Regions from separate parts of the Uliginosibacterium sediminicola genome, predicted to be linked through region 2. Evidence: predicted binding sites of a transcription regulator. Region 2 holds the regulator's gene; the other holds the start of a gene.

Region 1 (11,723 bases), on a different contig from region 2:
TGATCTCGACGACGCCGCTGCAGCTGATCGACGGGGTGTTCATCACGCCGGTGCAGATCGTCATCGTGATCTCTTCCGGCCTGCTGATGCTGGCCCTCACTCTGTTGGTGAACAAGACGCGTATCGGCCGCGCCATGCGCGCCACGGCCGAGAATCACCGCATCGCGGCGCTGATGGGCGTCAATGCGAACGGCATTATCGCGCTGACCTTCGTGATCGGCTCGGCCCTGGCCGCCGTCGCCGGGGTGATGATCGCCTCCAACTACGGCATCGCGCACAGCACCATGGGCACCATTCCCGGTCTCAAGGCCTTCACTGCGGCGGTGCTCGGCGGCATCGGCAACCTGGCCGGCGCCATGCTTGGCGGCATCGTGCTGGGGCTGGTGGAGTCGATTGGCGCCGGCTACATCGAGCAGTTCAGTTTCGGCTTCTTCAATTCGAGCTACCAGGACATCTTCGCCTTTGTGATCCTGGGCGCGGTGCTGATCTTCCGCCCCACGGGACTGCTCGGCGAGCGTGTTGCGGATCGCGCCTGAGCGGGCGCACAGGGGACTTAAAAAAAGAAAATCATGAACGATCTAGCCAGTCTGATTCCTTACTTCAATACGCGTCATCCGGCGCTGGCGCGTTACATCGTGCTCGCCCTGATCCTGGCCGCGCCGCTGCTGGCCATCTCGGTCGGGCCTGCCTGGGTGCGCATCCTCGACTTTGCGCTGCTCTACGTGATGCTCGCCATCGGCCTCAACCTGGTGGTCGGTTTCGCCGGTCTGCTCGACATGGGTTACATCGCCTTCTACGCGGTGGGTGCCTACACCTGGGCCTTCCTCGCCAGTCCGCACTTCGGCCTGCATCTGCCGTTCTGGATCGTCCTGCCGGCAGGGGCGGCCTTTGCCGCGCTGGCCGGGGTGATTCTCGGCTTTCCGGTCTTGCGCCTGCGTGGTGATTACCTCGCCATCGTCACCCTGGGTTTCGGCGAGATCGTGCGCATCTTCATGAACAATCTGAACCACCCGATCAACATCACCAACGGGCCGCAGGGCATCAACATGCTCGACTCCCTGGTGATCTTCGGCTTCGATGTCTCCAAACGCATCCGCATCGGTGAGGATTTCTCGATCCATCCCTTGCTGGTCTATTACTACGTCTTCCTCTGCTTCGTCGTGCTCTCGGTGCTGCTGGTGCAGCGCTTGCAGGTGTCGCGCATCGGGCGTGCCTGGGCGGCGATTCGTGATGACGATCTGGCGGCCAAGGCGGTCGGCATCAATCTGCGCAACCTCAAACTGATGGCTTTTGCCATGGGCGCAACCTTTGGCGGCGTGGCAGGTGGCCTGTTCGGTGCGTTCCAGGGCTTCGTCAGCCCCGAGAGTTTCTCGCTGATGGAGTCGATCACCGTGCTGGCGATGGTGGTGTTCGGCGGCATGGGCAATATCGCCGGGGTGATCGTCGGCGCCCTGGTGCTTTCGTGGTTGCCCGAGGCGCTGCGCAGCTATGCCATCCCGATGCAGAGTGCGCTGTTCGGCAAGGTGCTGCTCGACCCCGAAATCCTGCGCATGCTGGTGCATGCGATGGCGCTGATCCTGATGATGATGTTGCGGCCCGCCGGCCTGATCCCTGCGCATTCGCGCTATTCGCGGCCGGAGTTGCTGGGGGTAAAAGCAGCTGAGTCGGACGTAAAGTCGGGAGGTGCCGCATGATCAAGCTGCTTGAAGCCCGTGGCATCAACAAGCGCTTTGGCGGCTTGCAGGCGCTCTCCGATGTGTCGCTGTCGATCAACAAGGGTGAGGTCTATGGCTTGATCGGTCCGAATGGTGCCGGCAAGACGACCTTTTTCAATGTGCTCAGCGGCGCCTATGTGCCGGACGCCGGCGAGTTCGTGTTTGGCGGCTCCGAACTTCCCTTTGGCGTGCCGCACGAGATCGTCGAGCGTGGCATCGCGCGCACCTTCCAGAACATCCGTCTGTTCCGCGAGCTGACGGCGCTGGAGAACGTGATGGTCGGCCATCACACGCGCACGCATGCCGGACTGTTCGGCATCCTCATGCAGAGCAAGCATGTGCGTGAAGAGGAGCGTGTGGTCACCGAGCGCGCCTATGAATGGCTCAAGTACGTCGGCATCGAGCGCTTTGCCAACACCGTGTCGAAGAATCTTTCCTACGGTGATCAGCGCCGCCTCGAAATTGCCCGCGCACTGGCCACCGAACCGCAACTGCTGGCGCTCGACGAACCGGCTGCCGGCATGAATGCGACCGAAACGGCGCAGCTGCGCAAGCTGATCGAAACCATCCGCCACGATGGTGTGACGGTGCTGCTCATCGAGCACGACGTCAAGCTCGTGATGGGCTTGTGCGACCGTGTCGCGGTACTGAATTTTGGACAATTGCTGATCGAGGATGTACCGGCCGTGGTGCAGCGTGACCCCGCCGTGATCGAGGCTTATCTGGGAGCAGGAACACATGCCTGATCACACCACTTCACCCCTGCTGCGCCTGTCGAATCTGCGTGTCTCGTACGGGCAGATCGAGGCCGTCAAAGGCATTGATCTGGAGCTGCACAGCGGCGAGCTGGTCTCGCTGATCGGCGCCAACGGTGCCGGCAAGACCACCACCCTCAATGCCATCGCCGGCATCCTGCCGATTGCCGAGGGCGAGCTGCTCTACGCGGGCGAGCGCATCAACAGCGTGCCGCCGCATCTGCGTGTCGTACGCGGCCTGGCCCTGGTGCCGGAAGGGCGGGGCATCTTCACGCGGCTGACGGTCGAAGAAAATCTGCGCATGGGCGCTTACATCCGCAGCGACAAGGCGGGCATCGAGGCCGATATGCAACACGTGTTCGAGATGCTGCCGCGCGTCAAGGAGCGCCTGCATCAGGTTGCCGGGACGCTGTCGGGCGGCGAGCAGCAGATGCTGGCGATTGGTCGCGCCTTGCTTTCGCGCCCCAAGCTGCTGCTGCTCGACGAGCCCTCGATGGGTCTGGCGCCGCTGTTCGTCGAGAAGATTTTCGAGGTCGTGCAATCGGTCGTGCGCGAAGGCGTGACCGTTTTGCTGGTCGAGCAGAACGCTAATCTGGCGCTGAAGTTTTCGCAGCGTGCCTATGTCATGGATGGCGGCCTGATCACGCTCTCCGGCACGGGCGAAGCGCTGCTGCATGACCCCAAAGTACGCAGCGCCTATCTGGGCGAAGCGGCTTGAGTAATCTGAGAAACGCTGAAGAAACGGAATCTGCCGCATGACTGAACACCTGCCTTCACACCAGCTGGCGATGACCGTGCTGATGACGCCTGATATGGCGAATTTCTCCGGCAATGTGCACGGCGGCGCCATCCTCAAGCTGCTCGACCAGGTGGCTTATGCCTGCGCCAGTCGCTACGCCGGGCGCTATGTGGTGACCCTGTCGGTGGATCAGGTGACGTTCCGCCAGCCGATCCACGTCGGCGAGCTGGTGACCTTCCTGGCCTCGATCAACTACACCGGCAATACCTCGATGGAAGTCGGCATCAAGGTGATTACCGAGAACATCCAGAGCCGTGTCGTACGCCATGCCAATAGCTGCTTCTTCACGATGGTGGCGGTCGACGAACAGGGCAAGGCGACCAAGGTGCCGCCGCTTACGCCCGTGACGCCCGACGAATGCCGCCGTGCCGAAGCCGCGCAGATGCGCCGCCAGCTGCGCCAGGAACTTGAACGTCGCCACCGCGAAATCAATAGCAGCGCCGCGTCAGCCTAGCGCCGCCTGCGCGGCAGGGAAGGCTGGCGAATAGCCTGGGAATCAAAGGGCCGCCGGATAAAGCTATGCAACAGCTTTTCCGGCGGCCCTGTCACGTGGGCTGTGCGAATGTTCGCCCGGTATGCGCTGAGGCCGGCTTACAGCACCTGTTCGCCATGCTGGGCGACATCCAGTCCGACTTGTTCGTCCCCTTGATCGACCCGCAGCCCCATGATCAGATCGATCAGCTTGAGGATCACCCAGCTGACGACGAAGGAATACACCAGGGTTGCGCCCACGCCCAGCAGCTGCACCTGCAGGCTGCCCTCGACGCCGCCGATCTGTTTGTCTGCGAAGACTCCGGTCAGCACGGCACCGACGGCGCCGCCGATACAATGCACACCGAACACGTCGAGTGAATCGTCATAGCCGAACATGCGCTTGAGTTTGGTCGAGGCCAGGCAGCAGGCCACGCTGCCGAGCGCGCCGATGATCAGCGCTGCCGTCGGGTCGACGAAGCCGGAGGCCGGCGTGATGGTCACCAGACCCGCTACGGCGCCGGTGGCCATGCCCAGCACGGTCGGCTTGCGATTGAGTATCCATTCGACCAGCATCCAGCTCAGGGCGGCCGATGCGGTGGCCAGCTGGGTCGCCAGCATGGCCATGCCCGCGCGCCCGTCGGCGGCGACGGCAGAGCCGGCGTTGAAGCCGAACCAGCCGACCCACAGCAGGGCGGCGCCGGTGATGGTCAGGCCCAGGTTGTGCGGCGCCATCGATTCGCGCCCATAGCCCAGGCGCGGCCCCATGACAATGACACAGGCCAGCGCGGCGATGCCGGCATTGACGTGCACCACCGTACCGCCGGCAAAATCGAGCATGCCCATGGTGGCCAGCCAGCCCGAGGGCTCCCACATCCAGTGGGCCACTGGCGCGTAGACCAGCACCGACCACAGCAGCATGAACCACAGCATCGCTGAGAACTTCATGCGTTCGGCAAAGGCGCCGCAGATCAGCGCCGGGGTGATGATGGCGAAGGTCAGCTGGTACATCGCGTACACCGACTCGGGGATATTTGGCGCCAGATGCGAGACCGACAGACGCCCGGCATCCTTGATGAAGACCAGGCCATCCATCATCACGCGGGTGTAGCCGCCCAGGTACGGGCCGCTGCCCGGCGTGAAGCTCAGGCTGTAGCCGCAGGCCCACCACAGCACGGTGACCAGGCAGGTGATGGCGAGGCTTTGCATCATCGTTGCCAACACATTCTTCTTGCGCACCATGCCGGCGTAGAACAGTGCCAGACCGGGAATCGTCATCAGCAGGACGAGGGCCGTGGCGCAGAGCATCCAGGCCGTGTCGCCGGTATTGATGCGCTCCTTGTTCACGGTGCCTGGCGCGCTGAGCGTTTCGGGGTCGGGCAGGGCTGGTGTCGCCGCCGCGGTGTCGGGCGCGCTGGCCGCCGGTGCGGCGGAGAGTTCGACCTGATCCGCGCCGCTGCCACCGGCCTCCATGGCATTGACGACCAGATTGACGCGCGGCTCTTTGATGCCGGCTGCGCTGAGGCTGTTGCGGATGCTGGCGGCGCGCAGCTGTGCCAGGTTGAGGCTGTCGCTGCCATTGTCGGCGGCATAGCTGAACATGCTGACTTCGGCGCTCGGCGTTTGCGCCAGATAGACCGCGAGGCTGCTCAGCGTGCTCATCGCTTCGAGCGTCAGCTCGGCTTTGCCACTCTCGAAGTTGATGCGGGATACGGGAAAACTGGCGGCCGATGCGATGCCGCTGAGAGCGGCGCACATCAGCACGAACAAGCGGATCAATCTGAGCATCACTATCCTCGTTTGCAAGAAGCCATCCCCGGAGCGCGCGCGCTGAATTGGGGCGGGGTGTTCAAGCAACAAGCAAGCCACGCTCAGGTTTGACGGGAGTGTGCTGTTTTGCCCGGATTTATTGGCTTGCCCTGGCGGACAAGGTGCAGCGGGTGCGTGCCATGCACGCGGCCGGTGCCCGCTGCCTTGAGGGCTTAGCTCTTTTTGACCGGGCGCTTCCAGCCGGGCAGGGTGACCTGGCGTGCGCGTGACAGGGTCAATTCCTTCTCGGGCGCATTGCGCGAGATGGTCGAACCGGCTGCGATAAAGGCGCCCTCGCCAATGCTGACTGGCGCAATCAGTTGCGAATCCGAGCCGATGAAGGCCTGGTCGCCGATGAGGGTGCGGTGCTTGTTGACGCCGTCATAATTGGCGGTGATCACGCCGGCGCCGATATTGACCTCGCGGCCGACCTCGGCATCACCGACATAGGCCAGATGGCCAGCCTTGGTGCCGTCGCCCAGGTGGCTGTTCTTGATCTCCACGAAATTGCCGACATGCACATCCTGACCCAGCTGGGTGCCGGGGCGCAGGCGGGCGAAGGGGCCGATGCTGCAATGCGTGTCGACCTGCGCGCCGTCGAGGTGGCAGAAGGGCGAGAGCTGGGTGCCGGCGGCGATGCTGACATTGCGCAGCACGCAGTAGGCGCCGATGCGCACGCCTTCGCCCAGTTCGACCGTGCCTTCGAAAATGCAACCGACATCGATCTCGACATCGTTGGCGCAGCGCAGCTCGCCGCGCACGTCGATGCGCGCCGGGTCGATCAGGGTCACGCCACCTTCGAGCAATCGATTGGCGATGTTGCGCTGGTGGATGCGTTCCAGCTCGGCAAGCTGCTGCTTGTTGTTGACGCCCAGCGTCTCCCAAACCGCTGCCGGTTGCGAGGTTTTGACCTGCACGCCATCGGCCACCGCCATGGCGATGATGTCGGTGAGGTAGTACTCGCCCTGCGCGTTGTTGTTCGACAGACGCGCCAGCCAGCCGCGTAGTCTGGCGACCGGCACGCAGAGGATGCCGGTATTGACTTCGCATATCTCGCGCTGCGCCGGGCTGGCGTCTTTCTCCTCGACGATGGCCAACACCTTGCCGGCATCGTCGCGCACGATGCGGCCATAACCTTTGGGTTCTTCGAGGGTGACGGTGAGCAGGGCCAGATGTTCGCCAGCGCTGGCCTGCACCAGTCCGCTCAGGGTGTCCGCGCGCGTCAGCGGCACGTCGCCGTAGAGGATCAGCGCAAGGCCGTGGTCGGCGATGTGCGGCATGGCTTGCTGCACGGCATGGCCGGTGCCCAGCTGCTGCGCCTGTTCGGCCCAGGCGAGGTCGGCATCGGGCAGGGCTGCGCGCACCTGATCGCCACCGTGACCGAAGACCACGCAGATGCTCTCCGGCTGCAGTGCGCGGGCTGTATTGATGACATGCTTGAGCATGGCTTGCCCGGCAATCGGTTGAAGGACTTTGGGCAGGCGCGAGTGCATGCGCTTGCCCTGACCTGCTGCGAGAATGATGACCTGCATGAACGGATCCGCTGGCGACGTCGAGCGCGCAATCTTATCACCGCGCAGCGTGGCGCCTGTGCCGTGCTGCACTGCCGCGTACTTTGATTCGTGTCATGATTGCTAGGGTTTACGATAGCTACAATGAATCATGCCCGGGTTGCCATGTCGGCGAAACCCGGCTCACAGGTTTCGAGGTTTTGATGAAAGCGCTACTGGTGATCAATGCGGGCTCTTCCAGCCTGAAATTCGCAATGTTCGAGACGCCCTTGACCGAAGGCGCTCCGTCCATCTTCCGCGGTCAGATTGATGGCATTGGCGCCGACATCCGCTTCGTCGCCAAGGACATTGACGGCAAGACCCTGCTCGACACCGAGATTCCGACGCCGGGCGCTGATCTTGAAACCGCGCATCAGATCGCGCTGGACCATCTGCTCGAATGGGTGGAAGGCCGCAATATCGAGCTGGAGGCCGTTGGCCATCGCGTCCTGCATGGTGGCGAGGATTACAGCGCACCGGTGCTGGTGACGCCTGAGGTGTTCGCCAAGCTTGAGACCTTCATTCCCCTGGGTCCGCTGCATCAACCGCACAATCTGCGCCCGATCCGCACGCTGGCCGCCAAGTACCCGAAGCTGCCGCAAGTGGCCTGTTTCGACACCGCTTTCCATCGCACCCAGCCCTGGGTGGCGCAGACCTACGCGATTCCGCGCAAGATCACGGCTGAAGGCGTCAAGCGCTACGGCTTCCACGGTTCCTCTTACGATTTCGTCTCGCGTCAGCTGCCGGCCCTGCTCGGCGACAAGCTGGCCCGTGGTGCGGTGCTGATCGCCCACCTCGGCAATGGTGGTTCGATCTCGGCGCTGCGCGACCTCAAGTGTGTGGCAACCTCGATGGGCTTTACCGCTGCTGAAGGCGTGATGATGGGCACCCGCACCGGCTCCATCGACCCCGGCGTGCTGCTGTACATGGTCGAACAACACGGTTACACCGCCGATGATCTGGTGCGTTTCATCTACAAGGAATCGGGCCTGCTTGGCGTCTCCGGCATCAGCCAGGACATGCGCACGCTCGAAGCCAGCGATGCGCCGGAAGCACGTCAGGCGATCGAGCTGTTCTGCTATCGCGTGGCGCGCGAGATCGGTTCGCTGGCGATGGCGGCAGGCGGTCTGGACGCGCTGGTGTTCACCGGCGGCATCGGTGAAAACGGCTGTGAAGTGCGCGCCGAGATCGTGCAATACCTCGGCTGGCTGGGCGCGGCGATTGACCCGCAAGCCAACAAGCAGCGCGGCAAGACGGCGATTGTGAGCAGTGCCGAGAGCAAGGTCACGGTCGCCGTGGTGCCGACCAATGAAGAGTGGATGATCGCTTACCACACCACCGCTCTGGTGGCGTAGCAAGCGTTCGGGCCCTGCGCGCGATCAGCCCTGATAGCGCGTCGGGTCCGCCAGTCCGGCTTCGGCAAAGCCTGCGCTGCGCAGGCGGCAGGAGTCGCACTGGCCACAGGCGCGGCCTGCCGCGTCGGCCTTGTAGCACGATACGGTCATCCCGTAATCGACCCCCAGACCAGTGCCCAGCTGGATGATCTCGGCTTTGGAGAGATCGATCAGCGGCGCATGAATCTGCAGTGACAAACCCTCGACACCGACCTTGGTCGCCAGCTGAGCCATGCGCTCGAAGGCGGCGATGAATTCCGGCCGGCAATCCGGATAGCCGGAATAATCCACCGCATTGACGCCGACATAAATGTGCTGCGCCTCAAGCACTTCGGCCCAGCCCAGCGCCAGCGACAGCATCACGGTATTGCGTGCTGGCACATAGGTGATCGGGATGCCCGGCTGGATGCCATCGACCGGCACGGTCAGCGAACTGTCGGTCAGCGCCGAGCCACCGAACTGCCCCAGATCGACATTGGCGACACGATGTTCGCGCGCCCCAAGGGCGGCCGCGACGCGCTGCGCGGCGTCCAGCTCGGCGGCATGGCGCTGGCCATAGGCGACCGACAAGGCATAGGTTTCGAGCCCGGCATCGCGAGCGATGGCCAGACAGGTTGCAGAATCAAGTCCGCCCGAGAGCAGGACAACAGCGCGATCAGATTTCATGGTGTAGCACGTGAAGGAACAGACATTCGAAGTAGCGATTATCGCCCACTGAGGGCTTGATCTGCCTCAATTAAGCCTATGTCTGGCGGCGCAGAATGGGGCCTCAAGAATACAAGCGAGGAGCGAGCCATGCTGGTTGCCGAACTGTTCGAAGACATGCACCGTCGCTGCGACGAGTTGCTGATGACGCTGGACAAGCTGGTGCAGCGCGAGGACTGGACGCAGGCCGAGGAGACCTATAGCCGCTTCCGCACTTCGATGCGTGCGCATTTCGAAGCGGAAGAAGACGAGCTGTTCCCCGCTTTCGAGCGCCTGTCCTTCGCTAACTCCACCTCGGTGGCGATCATGCGCCGCGAACATCATCAGATGAACGGGATGATGGATTACATGGGGGGCGCACTGGCCGTGTGCGATGTGAGCAGCTACCTCGGCGAATCCCTGCGCTTGCGCACCATGCTGGCCCAGCATGGGCGCAAGGAGGATTACCTGATGGAGTCGGTGTTCGGCCACTCAGGTGGTGAGATCACCCGCGATGTAACTTGAGAGCTGGGCAATCGTCTGGCGCTGTTCTTCCATGACGGCTTTGACGGCATCGCCGATAGTGACGATGCCGACCAGTTTGCCGTGATCGACCACCGGCAGGTGACGGAAGCGGTTCTCGGTCATGATGGACATGATGTCGTCGACCGTATGGTTGGGCGAGATGGTCAGCAGGTTCTGCGTCATCAGCTCGCCGATGCTTGATTCACGAGAGCTGCGGCCGCGCAGGATGACTTTGCGGGCGTAGTCGCGTTCGGTGAAGATGCCTACCAGACGCTCGCCTTCGAGCACCAGCACAGCGCTGATGTCGGCCTTGGCCATTAGTTCCAGCGCGGCATAGACCGAGATGTCCGGCGTGACGCTGAGGATTTCTGCAGATTTTCCGGCGAGTATTTCCTTGACTGTCGTGGTGCTCATGTTTGGTCTCCGTGGCGGCGGTTCATGAGTCCGGCAGCGGCTGTGCGCACGCATCAGCCAAACCAGAACATCGAGCACTCACACTAGCGCATGTGCATAGCCTGCGCAATCGGAGATGTTCCGTGCAGCGCAATCAGTCCCAGCGCACGCGCGTCATGGCGCGGCGGTCGCGCTTGGTCGGGCGGCCGCGCAGATCGTCGGCCGGTTCATGCTGCAGGCGCCGCTGTTCGATGCGTGCCTGCCGCGCTGCAATGCTCTCCGCCGTTTCCTCGTAGAGCGTGCGCGCCACGCTGGCCGGGCCGCGTTTGTCTGCCAGCGCCTGCACGATCAACACCCACTGCTGATCGCCGGCCACCAGCTCGATGCGGTCGCCGGCTTTAACATTGCGCGAAGGCTTGATGCGCAGCCCGTTGAGCTGCACATGGCCGCCTTCGATGGCGTCCGTCGCCAGCGTGCGCGTCTTGAAGAAACGCGCCGCCCACAGCCATTTGTCGATGCGTACGCCTTCCTCGCCACTCACGGCAATACGCGCTCCGTCGCAAACAGGCTGTCGATGCTCTCACGTGGGCGGATCAGGTGCAGCTGATCGCCATCGACCATCACTTCGGCGCAGCGGCCGCGGGTGTTGTAGTTGGAGCTCATGGTCATGCCGTAGGCGCCGGCTGAGAGAATGGCGATCAGGTCGCCCTCGGCGAGTGACAGGGCGCGCTCGTGGCCGAGGAAGTCGCCGCTTTCGCAGATCGGGCCGACGATTTCATAGGAGACCGGTGGCGTGTCGCGTGGCTGCACGGCCAGCATTTCGTGATACGCATCGTAGAGCGCCGGGCGCGCCAGGTCGTTCATCGCGGCATCGACGATGGCGAAATTCTTGGTCGCGCCGGGCTTGAGGAATTCCACGCGGGTCAGCAGCAAGCCGGCATTGCCGACCAGGGAGCGGCCGGGCTCGAAGCATAGCTGCTCGGGGCGCCCCGCCATGGCGGCGAGCAGGGGGGCGAGATAATCGCGGCCCGTCGGCGGCACTTCATCGCTATAGCGGATGCCCAGACCGCCGCCCAGATCGATGTGATCGAGGTGGATGCCTTCGCGTTCCAGCTGTTCAACGAGGCCACGAACCTTGGCGGCCGCCTCGGCCATCGGCGCCGGATCGAGCAGTTGCGAGCCGATGTGGCAGGCAATACCGCTGATGCGCAGATGCTTGGATGCCGCGGCTTTGCGATACAGCGCTAGCGCATCTTCGAAGGCGACGCCGAATTTGTTGTCGCGCAGGCCGGTGGAAATGTAGGGATGGGTCTTCGGATCGACGGCCGGATTGACGCGGAAGGCAATGGCTGCCTGCAGGCCCAGTTCGGCGGCCACAGCTTCAAGGCGATCGAGCTCGGGCGCGGATTCGAGGTTGAAACAGTGGATGCCGGCGCGCAGGGCTTGCGCCATTTCCGCACGACTCTTGCCGACGCCGGAGAACACCACGCGGTCGGCACGACCGCCGGCCGCCAGCACACGCGCCAGCTCGCCGCCGGAGACGATGTCGAAACCGGCGCCGAGGCGTGCAAACACGTTCAGCACGGCCAGATTGCTATTGGCCTTGACGGCGTAGCAGACGAGGGCGT
Region 2 (11,723 bases):
AGCAGCACCAGATCGGCGTCCGACTGGCTCAGCGGCGCGCCGCTACCCATCACCACCGAAACATCGGCGCGCGACAGCACCGGCCCGTCGTTGATACCGTCGCCGACCATGATCACGCGCTGTGCGTCACGGCCCGCCCCACCCTGCTGCCAGGCCGCCAGCGCCGCCAGCTTGCTCTCCGGCGTCTGTTCGCTGAGCACTTCGCTGATGCCGGCCTGGGCGGCGATGGCGGCTGCGCTGTGCGAGCGGTCGCCCGACAACATCGCAAGCTGCAAGCCCTGAACGCGCAAAGCCTGCAGCGCAGCGACCGCATCCTCGCGCAGCCGTTCGCCGAAATGGAGTACGGCGATAGGCCCGTTCTGGTCGGCCAACAGGCTGCTGACATCGATGCTGTCCTCGATACGGAAATCTGGCCAGGCGAAACTGGCGCGGCCGAGCCGGTAGCGCTCACCCTCGAACCAGGCTTCGACGCCCTGGCCGCGTTCTTCGTGCAGGGATTCGAGCTTGAGCGGCGCCGCTTCGGTCGCCACGGCGCGCTGCAAGGCCCGTGCAATCGGATGCAGGGATTGCGCGTCGAGCGCCGCCGCCAGCGCCAGTGCGCGCTGCGCATCAAAGCCTTCGCGCACGACCTGGACCGACTTGAGCAAGACCTGCTCATGGCTCAGCGTGCCCGTCTTGTCGAAAACCACGCGCTGCGCTTCGGCCATCGCCTCGAGCGCCGCCGGATGTGCCACCAGCACACCTTCGCGGGCCAGCCGACCACTGGCAGCGAGAATCGCCGCCGGCGTCGCCAGCGACAAGGCGCAGGGACAGGTCACCACCAGTACCGCCACTGCCACCCAGATTGCGCGTGCCGGTTCGATCAGCCGCCACACGCCGGCGGCGAGCGCTGCCAGCACCAGCACGGCGAGCAGGAAATGCGCTGCATAGCGGTCGGCCAGCGCCGCCAGACGGGGCTTTTCGCTGGCGGCGCGTTCCATCAGGGCGACGATCTCGCCAAAGCGCGAATCGCGCCCCAGGCGTTCGAGGCGCATCAGTAGCGGCGCATGCAGGTTGTAACTGCCCGCGACCAGCGGATCGCCAGGCGATTTGTCGACCGGCTGTCCTTCGCCGGTGAGCAGGGCTTCATCCACCGCGCTGTGGCCGTCGAGCACCACGCCATCGCCCGGAAAAGCCTGGCCGGGCAGGATGCGCAGTACATCACCGCTGCGCAGCTGGTGCGCCAGCGCCGGGCGGGATTCGCCAGAGGCCGGGTAATCGAGCAGACGCTCGACCGAGCTTGGCAAGCGCTTGGCGAGCTGTTCCAGATTGCCGGCGACCTTGTTGCGCGCCAGGGTTTCCAGATAGCGGCCGCCGAGCAGGAAGAACACGAACATCGACAGCGAATCGAAATACACCTCGCCACTGCGCTGCATCAGGGCCAGCGAACTGGCCACGAAGGTGATCAGGATGCCCAGCGAAACCGGCACATCCATGCCGATGCGGCGCGCCAGCAGATCCTGCCAGGCGCTGCGGAAAAACGGTCCGGCCGCGAACAGCACGATCGGCAGGCTGAGCAGCCAGCTGGCCCATTTGAGCAGCTGTTCCATATCCGGCGTGATGTCGCCGGGCGTCGCGAAATAGATCGGCGTGGCATACATCATCACCTGCATCATGCAGAAGCCGGCGACGAACAGACGCCACAGTGCCTGGCGCTGCTGGCGTCGGCGCTGCAGATCGCCCTCGATGTGTTGCACCGGATAGGGCCGGTAATTGAGCTGGGCGATGGCGGCAAACAGCGTCGACACCGCGGTCTGGCGCTGATCCCAGATCAGTTTTGCACGGCCGGCGGCAGCATTGACCTGCACACGGTGCACGCCCGGCATGCCGCCCAGGCGCTGTTCGATGCTTTGCGCGCAGGCTGCGCAAACCATGCCATCGACCAGCAGCCAGGATTCGGTCAGGCCTTCTTGCTCGGCAGGACGGCTAAATTGCGCCTGCAGCTCGGCGTCATCCAGCGCTTGATAGCGCGCGTCCGACGCAATGGCCGCGCCGGGGCCCGCCGGCAAGGCAAGACTGGGGTCAAGAGTTTCAAAAGCCACGCAAACAATTCTCCGGCAGATAGCTGCCCATTACAGACTAAGCGAGCGGCGCTGGCGACTATTTGACCTGGGTCAAGCGCAGACGGCAAGCCGGGGGGCGACGTTCCATGCTGCGTTGACCCGCGACAAGCCACGAGCGCGCTCATGCGGCTAGCCTGCAGCTCATTCTGGCTGCTCATCTATACACATGGAACTCGTCGCTCCCGCGGGAAGTCTCGCAGCACTCAAGGCGGCCTTGCAGGCCGGCGCGGATGCTGTCTATCTGGGGCTGAAGAACGCCACCAATGCCCGCAATTTCGCCGGGCTCAATTTCAGCGAAGCACAGCTGCGCGAAGGCGTCGAACTGGCGCACCGCATGGGCCGCAAGGTGCTGTTCGCGATCAACACCTTTCCGCAAGCAGGGCGCGTCGGCGAATGGCATACCGCCGTCGATACCGCTTACGCGCTGGGCGCCGATGCGGTCATCCTCGCCGATCCGGGCCTGCTCGCCTACGCCAGCAAGCGTTATCCGGACATGCGCCTGCACCTCTCGGTGCAGAGTTCGGCGACCCACGCCGGTGCCATCGAATTCATGCGCGAGCAATTCGGCATCCGCCGCGCCGTGTTGCCCCGCGTGCTGACGCTCAACGAAATCGAGAAGCTGATCAACAAGACCAGTGTCGAGATCGAAGTCTTCGGCTTTGGCAGTCTGTGCGTGATGGCCGAGGGGCGCTGCCTGCTCTCGTCCTACGCCACCGGCGATTCACCCAATAACAAGGGTGTCTGCTCACCGGCGCATGCGGTGCGCTGGATCGAACACGATGGCCAGCTCGAAGCGCGGCTGAACGGCATTCTCATCGACCGCTACGCACCCAAGGAAGCTGCGGCCTATCCGACGCTGTGCAAGGGCCGTTTCGCAGTACACGAAGGCGGTTGTGACGGCGCGCCTGACTACGCGCTCGAAGAGCCGACCAGCCTCAACGCGCTGAGCCTCTTGCCGCGCCTGGTTCAGATGGGCGTTGCGGCGCTGAAGATCGAGGGGCGCCAGCGCAGTCCGGCCTATGTCACACAAGTCACCAGCACCTTGCGCAGCGCGCTCGATAGCGCCCTCAGCAATCCGGCGCGCTACTCCGCCAGACCCGAATGGCAGGCCGCGCTAGCCGCGCATGCGGAAGGTTCGCAAGTCACCCAGGGAGCATTTGACCGACCATGGAAATGAACGCGACACACGCCGGCAACGGCGCTCCGGCCTATCGCATTGCGCTCGGCCCCCTGCTCTACTACTGGACCCAACAGGAAACCCTGGATTTCTACGTCGATGTCGCCTCGACGCCGGTGGACATCATCTATCTGGGCGAGACCGTGTGCAGCCGCCGCCACGCTCTGCGCCACGAAGAATGGCTGGATCTGGCGCGCATGCTGCGCGACTCGGGCAAACAGGTGTTGCTGTCGACACGCACCCTGATCGAATCGGGCAGCGAGGCGATGGCCATGCAGCGGATCTGCGAGCAGGACGACTTTGCGGTGGAAGCTGGCGAGGTCGGCGCGATCCGCGCACGCGGCGGGCGCGGCTTTGTCGCCGGCCCGCATCTGAACGCTTACAACGGCGAGACCCTGGCCTGGCTGCACAGCCTTGGCGCGACGCGCTTTGTCGCGCCGCTGGAAATGGACCAGCACACGCTGCGCCAGCTGATCGCTGAAAAGCCGTCCGCGCTGCAGGCCGAAGTGATGGTCTGGGGGCGCATGCCGCTGGCCTTCTCCTCCCGCTGCTTTACCGCCCGGCATTTTCACCGCCGCAAGGACGATTGCAATTTCCATTGCAGCGAGCACCCCGACGGGCTCGATCTGCGCACTCGGGAATCGCAGGACTTTCTCGCCATCAATGGCATCCAGACGCAATCGGCCGCCTGTCTGGACCTGATCAATCAAGCGGCGAATCTGGCTCAGGCCGGTGTCGATGTGCTGCGCGTCAGCCCGCAATCGCAGGGCACCCTGGAGGCGATCCTCGCGCTCGACGCGGTACGGCGTGGCGAGCAGCCGCAAGCCGTCAAACCGCCGGAAGGCATTCGCCTCTGCAATGGCTACTGGCATGGCCATGCCGGCATCGAACACTTGGAGCTTGTATGAACAAGGACAGCTTGCTGCGCACCCCGCCGGCCCTGCTCGGCCAGCTCGCCGCCAGCGTACTGAGCAATCTGCCGACGCCGCGCCCCTTCATGGCGCGTCTCGGCGAACGCCTGCCGCCGGCCCTGGTGTCAGCGCATGGCGCGCTCTTGTTGGAGATTGCGCGTCGCGCCACCTGGCTGACGCCGCCCGAGGAACTGGACGGTCACAGTTTCATCATCGGCATCAGTGATCTGGGCCTGCGCTGCGCATTCGCCTGCCAGCAAGGCCGCTTCCGGCCGCTCTGGCAGCTGCCGGAGGCCGATCTGGAGATCAGCGCCACGCTGGCAGATTTTGTCTTGATGGCACGCGGCAGCATGGATGCCGACACGCTGTTCTTTCAGCGTCGCCTGAAGATTTCCGGAGATACCGAACTGGGGCTGGTGATCAAGAACTGGCTCGACGCCTGCGAGCGCCCGGCCTGGCTGCAAGCGGCGCGCTAAATCAGGAAACTGGCTGTGCCGCTCAGGGCGCCTCGTCCTGGGTCGCGTGGCTGCCTTCGGCGTCGCCGATGATGCCGTTCTCGACGGCATAGCGCACCAGTTGCGCCAGTGACTGCATATTCATCTTCTGCAGGATGCGCGCCTTGTGCGTGCTCACCGTCTTGGCCGAGAGTTTGAGGCGATCGGCCACGTCAGTGACCGAGGCGCCTTCGACCATCAGGCGGAACACTTCAAATTCACGGTCGGACAGCGATTTGTGGCTCAGCTCCTTGTGGCTGCCGGGCATCACATTCATCGCCAGCTGCTCGGCCACCTCGGGGCTGATGAACAGGCGCCCGCTGGCCACCCGACGAATCGCCGTTACCAGCTCGGTGCCGGCGCTTTCCTTGGTCAGGTAACCTGAGGCGCCGGCCTGGATCGAGCGCACCGCATATTGCTCTTCCTGATGCATGGTCAGCACCAGCACCGGCAGGCGCGGGAATTCTTCCTTGATCTGCTTGATCAGCGGCACCCCGCTCTTGCCCGGCATCGACAGATCAAGCAAGACCAGATCGACCTCGCCGCGTCGCACATGGGCCAGCACTTCGTGGCCGTTGGTGGCTTCCGCCGCTACGCGCATGTCCTGCGCGCCTTCGATGATTCGCCGCAGGCCCTCGCGCATGAGGGTATGGTCGTCGGCGACAAGAATGCGGGTCGGTGCAAATGTACTCATTGGGGCTTCTGTCAGGGACGATATCGCAATGGTCTTGCGCGGAGATGCGCAAGTCGATTGCTGCAGCCTATACTAGCGCAACTTTTGGCAAGGGCAGGCTGTGGATACATTCGATCAAAACCATCTTGGCGTCCTGGTTAAAGGTGTCGTGGATTCCGCCATGGACGCCATTGTCACCGTAGATGAAACGCAACGCATCGTAATTTTCAATGCCGCCGCCGAGGTGGTCTTCGGCTACAGCCGCGACGAGGTGATTGGCGAACCGCTCAACCTGCTGATTCCGGAACGTTTTCGCGCCGCGCATGGCCAGCATGTCCGCCGCTTTGGCGAAACCGGCATCAGCGCGCGCCGCATGGGCGCCCTGCATGTACTCGCCGGTCTGCGCCGCAACGGCGAGGAATTCCCGCTGGAAGCCTCGATCTCTCACATCGCTGAGAACGGTCACAAATTCTACACGGTGATTCTGCGTGATGTAACGGAACGCGTCCGCGCCGATGAAGCGCTGCGTCATTCGCGTGAGGAACTGCGCGAACTGGCGGCGCTGGCGCAATCGGTCCGCGAGCAGGAGAAGAGCCGTATTGCGCGTGAATTGCACGACGAGCTGGGGCAGTCGCTGACTGCGCTGAAAATGGATGTCATCGCCCTGCGTCATGAAGTACCGGCGCAGAACACGGCAATGGCCGAGCGCATTGCGCGCATCGAGAGCATGCTCAATTCAACCGTGGCCGCCACACGACGCATCTCGGCAGACTTGCGCCCGCTGATGCTCGACGACCTCGGCCTGGCTGCCGCCGTCGAATGGGTGATCCAGGAATTCACCGACCGTTCGGATGCGGTCTGTGACGTGCAGATCGTTGGTTCGCTGGATTTTGGCGATCCGCATGCCACAGCGGTATTCCGCGTGCTGCAGGAATCGCTGACCAATATCGCCAAGCATGCGCAGGCGAGCAAGGTCTCGGTGCTGATCGAGAGCGGCGGCGAGCAGATCCATCTGCGCGTGCAGGACGATGGCAGCGGCTTCTCGCTGCAAAGTCCGCGCAAGCGCAATTCCCACGGCCTGCTGGGCGTACGCGAGCGTGGTTACCTGCTCGGCGGTGAGTCACGCATCACCAGCGCGCCGGGAGAAGGCACCACGGTCGAACTGTGGTTGCCCTCACCGCAGACTTGCGCCGCGGATGGCAAGCCCGCCTAACGGCAAACCAACACCGGGATCTTGCAATGGGTGATCACCTTGTGGGTCTCGGAGCCGATGATCAGGCCACTCAGGCCGGTACGGCCATGTGAAGCCATGAAGATCAGGTCACAGCCTTCGAGCTGGGCGGTGTGCACGATCTCCTGCCAAGGCGAGGCATTGGTCGCCGTGCGACAGAAGCAGGCTACGCCCTCCTGTTCGACCACGGCACGGGCCTGGCTGAGGATGCTCTGAGCCGCTTCAGCGCTGTTGCGCACAAAGTCTTCCTCGAAACCCGCGCTGGTAAAGCCGTCGGCCACGACTGGCTGCGGGCACTCCTCCTGCACGTATAAGACCGTAATGCGCGCGCCCAGGCAGCGCGCCAGCGCTGTGGCCTGGTTCAGTGCGTGATTGGAGAGTTCCGTGCCATCGGTCGGCACGAGCAGATGCTTGTACATGGTGGATCTCCTTTCGGATGTCGTCCAAGTCCCCACGCTATGCCGACGCCCACCGACTGCCTTGACGCGTATCAAGCATCAGCGGCGTGTAAGGGAATTCCTACATACAGGCGGCATTTGACCAAGCGCAAATGAGCCATCGCCGACACGCTGATGCAGGCACGGCCGATGTTCGCGGGGGCTGGACACGACCACAATTCATCCCATGAACACCACAAAACAAACCACCGACGTCTTCATCGTCGAGGACTCACCAGCCATACGGGCACGTCTGGTCGAGCTTCTCAGCGCCATTGACGACGTTCGCATCGTCGGACAAGCCGACACGCCGGCTGGCGCTGTGCAGGGGATTTTCGATACACAGCCGCATTGTGTTGTTCTGGATATCCAGCTCATCGGCGGGCAAGGCATCGAGGTCATCCGAGCCATCAGCCCCCACGTGCCCCACATTGACTTCATCGTGCTGACCAACCATGCCACGCCGCAATACAGACGCTTCTACATGGAGGCCGGCGCCCGCTGGTTCTTCGACAAGACAGAAGAATTCGAGCGGATCAAGGAAGCGCTCCCTCTCCATAGCCGAAACCACTGAGGAAAACGACATGCTTGCCACGACAGAGATCCAACAACAAAACGACGCCTGCAACTTTGCCAAGGACACCAACGCCGTTCGTTGCACCAACTGCAATCTGCGCGAGCTGTGCCTGCCCCAGGGTATGGCCCAGGACGATGTACTGCGCCTCAACGGTCTGGTCGCTACGCGTCGTCGTCTCAAGCGCGGCGAGAGCCTGCAGCGCGCCGGCGACCCGTTCCGCTCGCTCTACGCGGTGCGCAGCGGTTCCTTCAAGACCTGCATCGCCACCGAAGATGGCCGTGACCAAGTGACCGGCTTCAAGATGTCGGGCGATCTGATCGGCCTCGATGGCATCGGCACCAACGCCCACATCATCGATGTGATCGCCCTCGAAGACAGCGAAGTCTGCGCCATCCCCTTCGCCCGTCTGGAAGAGTCCTCGCGTGAAATTGCCGGCCTGCAAAAGCAGTTCCACCGCATCATGAGCCGCGAGATCGTCGGCGAACAAGGCGTCATGGTCCTGCTCGGCAGCATGCGTGCCGAAGAACGAGTCGCCACCTTCCTGGTCAGCCTGTCGCGCCGCTTCCGCGCTCGCGGTTACTCGCCGACCGAATTCCACCTGCGCATGACGCGTGAGGAAATCGGCAGCTATCTGGGCCTCAAGCTGGAGACGGTGAGCCGCGTGATGTCGCGCTTCGATGACATGAAGCTCATCCAGATCAAGCAGAAGCACGTCGTCATCCTCGACCCGCAAGGTCTCAAGGATGTGGCGGCACCGGCAACTTCCGGACTCTGATCGGCCGCTTGCATTGAATACCCGGTGGGGCGGTTGTGCCTCACCGCGCTGAGGTATCGCCTTGCGACCTCACCACTGGATAGTGTCACCGTCGCCATGAGCAGCATTGAGAGCAGTTTCAAGCGCGAGATCGAGCATCCCGCCCCGCAACAACCGGCCCTGCCCGCCTACATGACGGACGTCTACGACTGGGCCTATGTCAGTCCGCGCTGGGTGCGCTGGCTCGATCGCAACAGCGTCGTCAGAACCCTGCTGTTCGGCAATGACCAGCGCCTGATGCAGGCCTATCTGGAACGGATCGAGCCCGGCATGCATGTCTGGCAGGTGGCCCATGTCTATGGTGATCTGGTGCGCCGTGCCGCGCAGCGCTGCGGCAGCGAGGGGCACTTCACGCTCACCGACGTGACGCCGATCCAGCTCGAACACGCTCACCGCAAGCTCGACGACATGCCCTGGGCGCAGCTGCGTCATGCCGATGCCGGCCAGTTCCGCGTTGCCGCGCCCTGCGATCTGATCTGCAGCTTCTTCCTGCTGCACGAAGTGCCGGACAACTGGAAGCGGCGCATCGTCGACAACATCCTCAGCCAGCTGCCCGAGAACGCCGAAGCCCTATTCGTCGACTACCACAAGCCGGCCTGGTGGCAGCCGGTGCGTTACATCCTCAAGTGGGTCAATCGCCTGCTCGAACCCTTTGCCGACGCACTCTGGCAACACGAGATCCGCCACTACGCCAGCCACGCCGAGGACTACGACTGGCACAAGCGCACGATCTTCGGCGGCGTCTACCAGATCGTCAGCGCGCGTCCCAAAGCGCGTAGTTAAACGCAGTTCAGCGCGCCGGCAACTCAGGCGGCGCTGGAACCGCGCACGATCAGCTCACCGCGCATGACGATGCGGCGCATCGCCTGGCCCGGCTGGGCGATGCGCGCCAGCAGCAGTTCAATCGCGGTGCGGCCGATGTCGGCCGTCGGTTGCGCCATCACCGTGATGTCGGGGGTGACGATGCGCGTCCAGGGCATGTCGTCGAAACCGGCGACGATCACATCCTGCGGATAGCGCAAACCATGCTGGCGCAAGCCTTCGACCAGGCCGAGCAGGATCAGGCCGCTGCTCGCCACCACCGCGTCCGGCGTCTGGCGGTGGCGTTCCAGATAGGTGCTCAGCGCCTGGCGGGCGTCGTCTGTCGTCGGCTTGACTGGCTGGGTGATGGCGCTGAGGCCGGCTTCGGCGAGCGCCGCCTGGTAGCCGGCCAGGCGCTGGCTGCCGGTTGCACTGGCGGCACCGTAGAAGAAGGCGATGCGCCGGCAATTGCGTTCGAGCAGATGGCGGGTCAGGCGCTGGGCGGCATCGATATTGTCGAGCACCACGGCATCGGCCTCGGTCTTGGCATCGCAACGGTCGACCAGTACCAGCGGAAAGCTGAAGTCTTCAGCGCGGTACTGATTGAGCAGCGACAAGGTCGGCGAGAGGATCACACCGGCGACATTTTCGTCGCGCATCATGTCCAGGTAGAAGCGTTCCTTGGCCGGGTCTTCGTCGGCATTGCAGAGCAGCACGCGCATGCCACGGGCGTAGGCGACGTCCTCGATGGCGCGGCTGACCTCGGTGAAATACGGGTTGCGGATGTCGGAGACGATCAGGCCCAGGGTGTCGGTCTTGCCCGAGCGCAGGCGCCTGGCGGCGAGGTCGGGGTGATAGTCGAGCGCCTTGACCGAGGCCAGCACGCGCTCACGCGTGGCCTCGCTGACACTGCCCTGCCCGACCAGCACGCGCGAGACGGTCGCCACCGAGACGCCGGCATGCTTTGCGACATCAGAAATCCTAGTCATCTTTCACCAAGAACCTGAGAACGATTACACACAGTTCCAGCCCAAAATGCGAACGAGCGCTGAAACACGACAATTTTTCAGCACACACAATCAGCGCGTGTGCTTGATTTTGGGCAGTTTACGCCAAAACCTGCGGCGTACGACAAGAAGTATCAAGTTATTTGATTGACACATACAATGTAATCGATTACAAATACTTCAACAAATCCTGCGGATCCTCCACTCATGGAAATCATTGTTCCCAGCTGCGTTGCGATCAACGCTCCCGTCTCCAGCAAGGAGGCCGCAATCCGCATGGCCGGCGAGCTGCTGGTCCAGGCCGGCTATATTGCCGCGCCCTATGTCGACAGCTTCCTCAAGCGCGAAGCCGTCTCCAATACCTTCCTCGGCAATGGCGTGGCGATTCCCCACGGCATGATCGAAGACCGCCACCACGTGCTGTCCACCGGCATCGCCGTGGTCCAGGTGCCGGCCGGTGTGCGCTGGAAAGACGACAACTCGGCGCGCCTGATCGTCGCCATTGCCGCCCAGTCGGACGAACACATCGCGATCCTGCGCCGCCTCACCCGCCTGATGCAGAAGGAAGGCGCAATCGAGGCGCTGGCGAGCACCGATGAACCCGGCCGCATCATCGCCGCGCTGACCGACACGCCCTTCGTGCCCGCCGCCAAGACCACGCCCTGGCCGGCCGATGCCAAGCTGGAACTGACCCTCGACTATCCGAACGGCCTGCATGCCCGCCCGGCCACGCAGTGGGTCGAGACGGCCAAGCGCCATGCCTGCGAGATCCGCGTGCTGCGCGATGAAGAGTCTGCCGATGCCAAGACCCTCACCGGCCTGCTCGGCCTGGGCATCTCCAGCGGCAGCCAGATCGTGATTGCCGCGCGTGGCGCGGGCGCTGAACTGGCGGTCAAGGATCTGGCCGAAACCGTGACCCGCCTGTCGGCTGAAGAACATGCCGATGCCGAGCGCGCCCGTGCCGCCGCCGCCCAGGCACGTGCCAATGCGCCGACCTGGAAGCCGGTCGGCGCCAGCCGCCAGCAGCAAGGCGTGGCCGCCAGCCCGGGGCTGGCCGTCGGCAAGCTGGTGCGTCACGAAGCCCATGCACTGGAAGTGGAAGACAAGAGCCAGGGCGCAATTGCCGAGGGTGAAGCGCTGGAAGCTGCACTCAGCAAGGTGTCCAGCGAACTCAGCGCGCTCGAAGCTGAAACCCGCGAACGCCTCGGCGCTGGCGAAGCCGCGATTTTCGCTGCCCAGCGCGAACTGCTGGCTGACCCGGGCCTGATGCGCAGCGCGATTGCCGACATCATGCGTGGCCACGGCGCCGCCTGGGCCTGGAAGAAGGTGCTGAGTGCCCGTGTCGATCAGCAACGCCAGCTCCCTGACGCCCTGCTCGCAGCCCGCGCACTGGACTTGCAGGACGCCGGCGAGCGCGTGCTGGCCAGCCTGCTGGGCATTGAACGGCGCGCCATCGTGTTGCGCGAGCCGAGCATCCTGATTGCCGAAGACCTGACGCC

Evidence for each region. The regulator FNR, encoded in region 2, switches genes on or off when oxygen is low (the NO sensors DNR and NnrR bind a similar motif). The targets are predictions, from matches to a motif close to TTGANCTAGNTCAA.
Region 1: ABDB84_RS00870 (hemerythrin domain-containing protein) is a predicted target of FNR. The motif match lies at 9,216-9,229, and genes of this name have one in related genera.

The regions. Positions count from the first base shown of each region.
Region 1 covers NZ_JBDIVE010000001.1:175,285-187,007, reverse strand. Annotated here, with positions in the region: gene ABDB84_RS00915 (branched-chain amino acid ABC transporter permease) at 1-536, shown strand, start outside; gene ABDB84_RS00910 (ABC transporter permease subunit) at 570-1,694, shown strand; gene ABDB84_RS00905 (ABC transporter ATP-binding protein) at 1,691-2,461, shown strand; gene ABDB84_RS00900 (ABC transporter ATP-binding protein) at 2,454-3,188, shown strand; gene ABDB84_RS00895 (acyl-CoA thioesterase) at 3,226-3,723, shown strand; gene amt (ammonium transporter) at 3,861-5,528, opposite strand; gene glmU (bifunctional UDP-N-acetylglucosamine diphosphorylase/glucosamine-1-phosphate N-acetyltransferase GlmU) at 5,723-7,081, opposite strand; gene ABDB84_RS00880 (acetate/propionate family kinase) at 7,264-8,454, shown strand; gene queC (7-cyano-7-deazaguanine synthase QueC) at 8,479-9,159, opposite strand; gene ABDB84_RS00870 (hemerythrin domain-containing protein) at 9,289-9,702, shown strand; gene ABDB84_RS00865 (CBS domain-containing protein) at 9,670-10,116, opposite strand; gene ABDB84_RS00860 (RNA-binding S4 domain-containing protein) at 10,250-10,636, opposite strand; gene lysA (diaminopimelate decarboxylase) at 10,633-11,723, opposite strand, start outside.
Region 2 covers NZ_JBDIVE010000006.1:229,730-241,452, forward strand. Annotated here, with positions in the region: gene ABDB84_RS12840 (heavy metal translocating P-type ATPase) at 1-2,081, opposite strand, end outside; gene ubiU (ubiquinone anaerobic biosynthesis protein UbiU) at 2,269-3,279, shown strand; gene ABDB84_RS12850 (U32 family peptidase) at 3,276-4,187, shown strand; gene ubiT (ubiquinone anaerobic biosynthesis accessory factor UbiT) at 4,184-4,666, shown strand; gene ABDB84_RS12860 (response regulator) at 4,689-5,378, opposite strand; gene ABDB84_RS12865 (PAS domain-containing sensor histidine kinase) at 5,527-6,570, shown strand; gene ABDB84_RS12870 (universal stress protein) at 6,567-7,007, opposite strand; gene ABDB84_RS12875 (response regulator) at 7,213-7,599, shown strand; gene fnr (fumarate/nitrate reduction transcriptional regulator Fnr) at 7,610-8,377, shown strand; gene rquA (rhodoquinone biosynthesis methyltransferase RquA) at 8,474-9,199, shown strand; gene ABDB84_RS12890 (LacI family DNA-binding transcriptional regulator) at 9,223-10,206, opposite strand; gene ptsP (phosphoenolpyruvate--protein phosphotransferase) at 10,432-11,723, shown strand, end outside.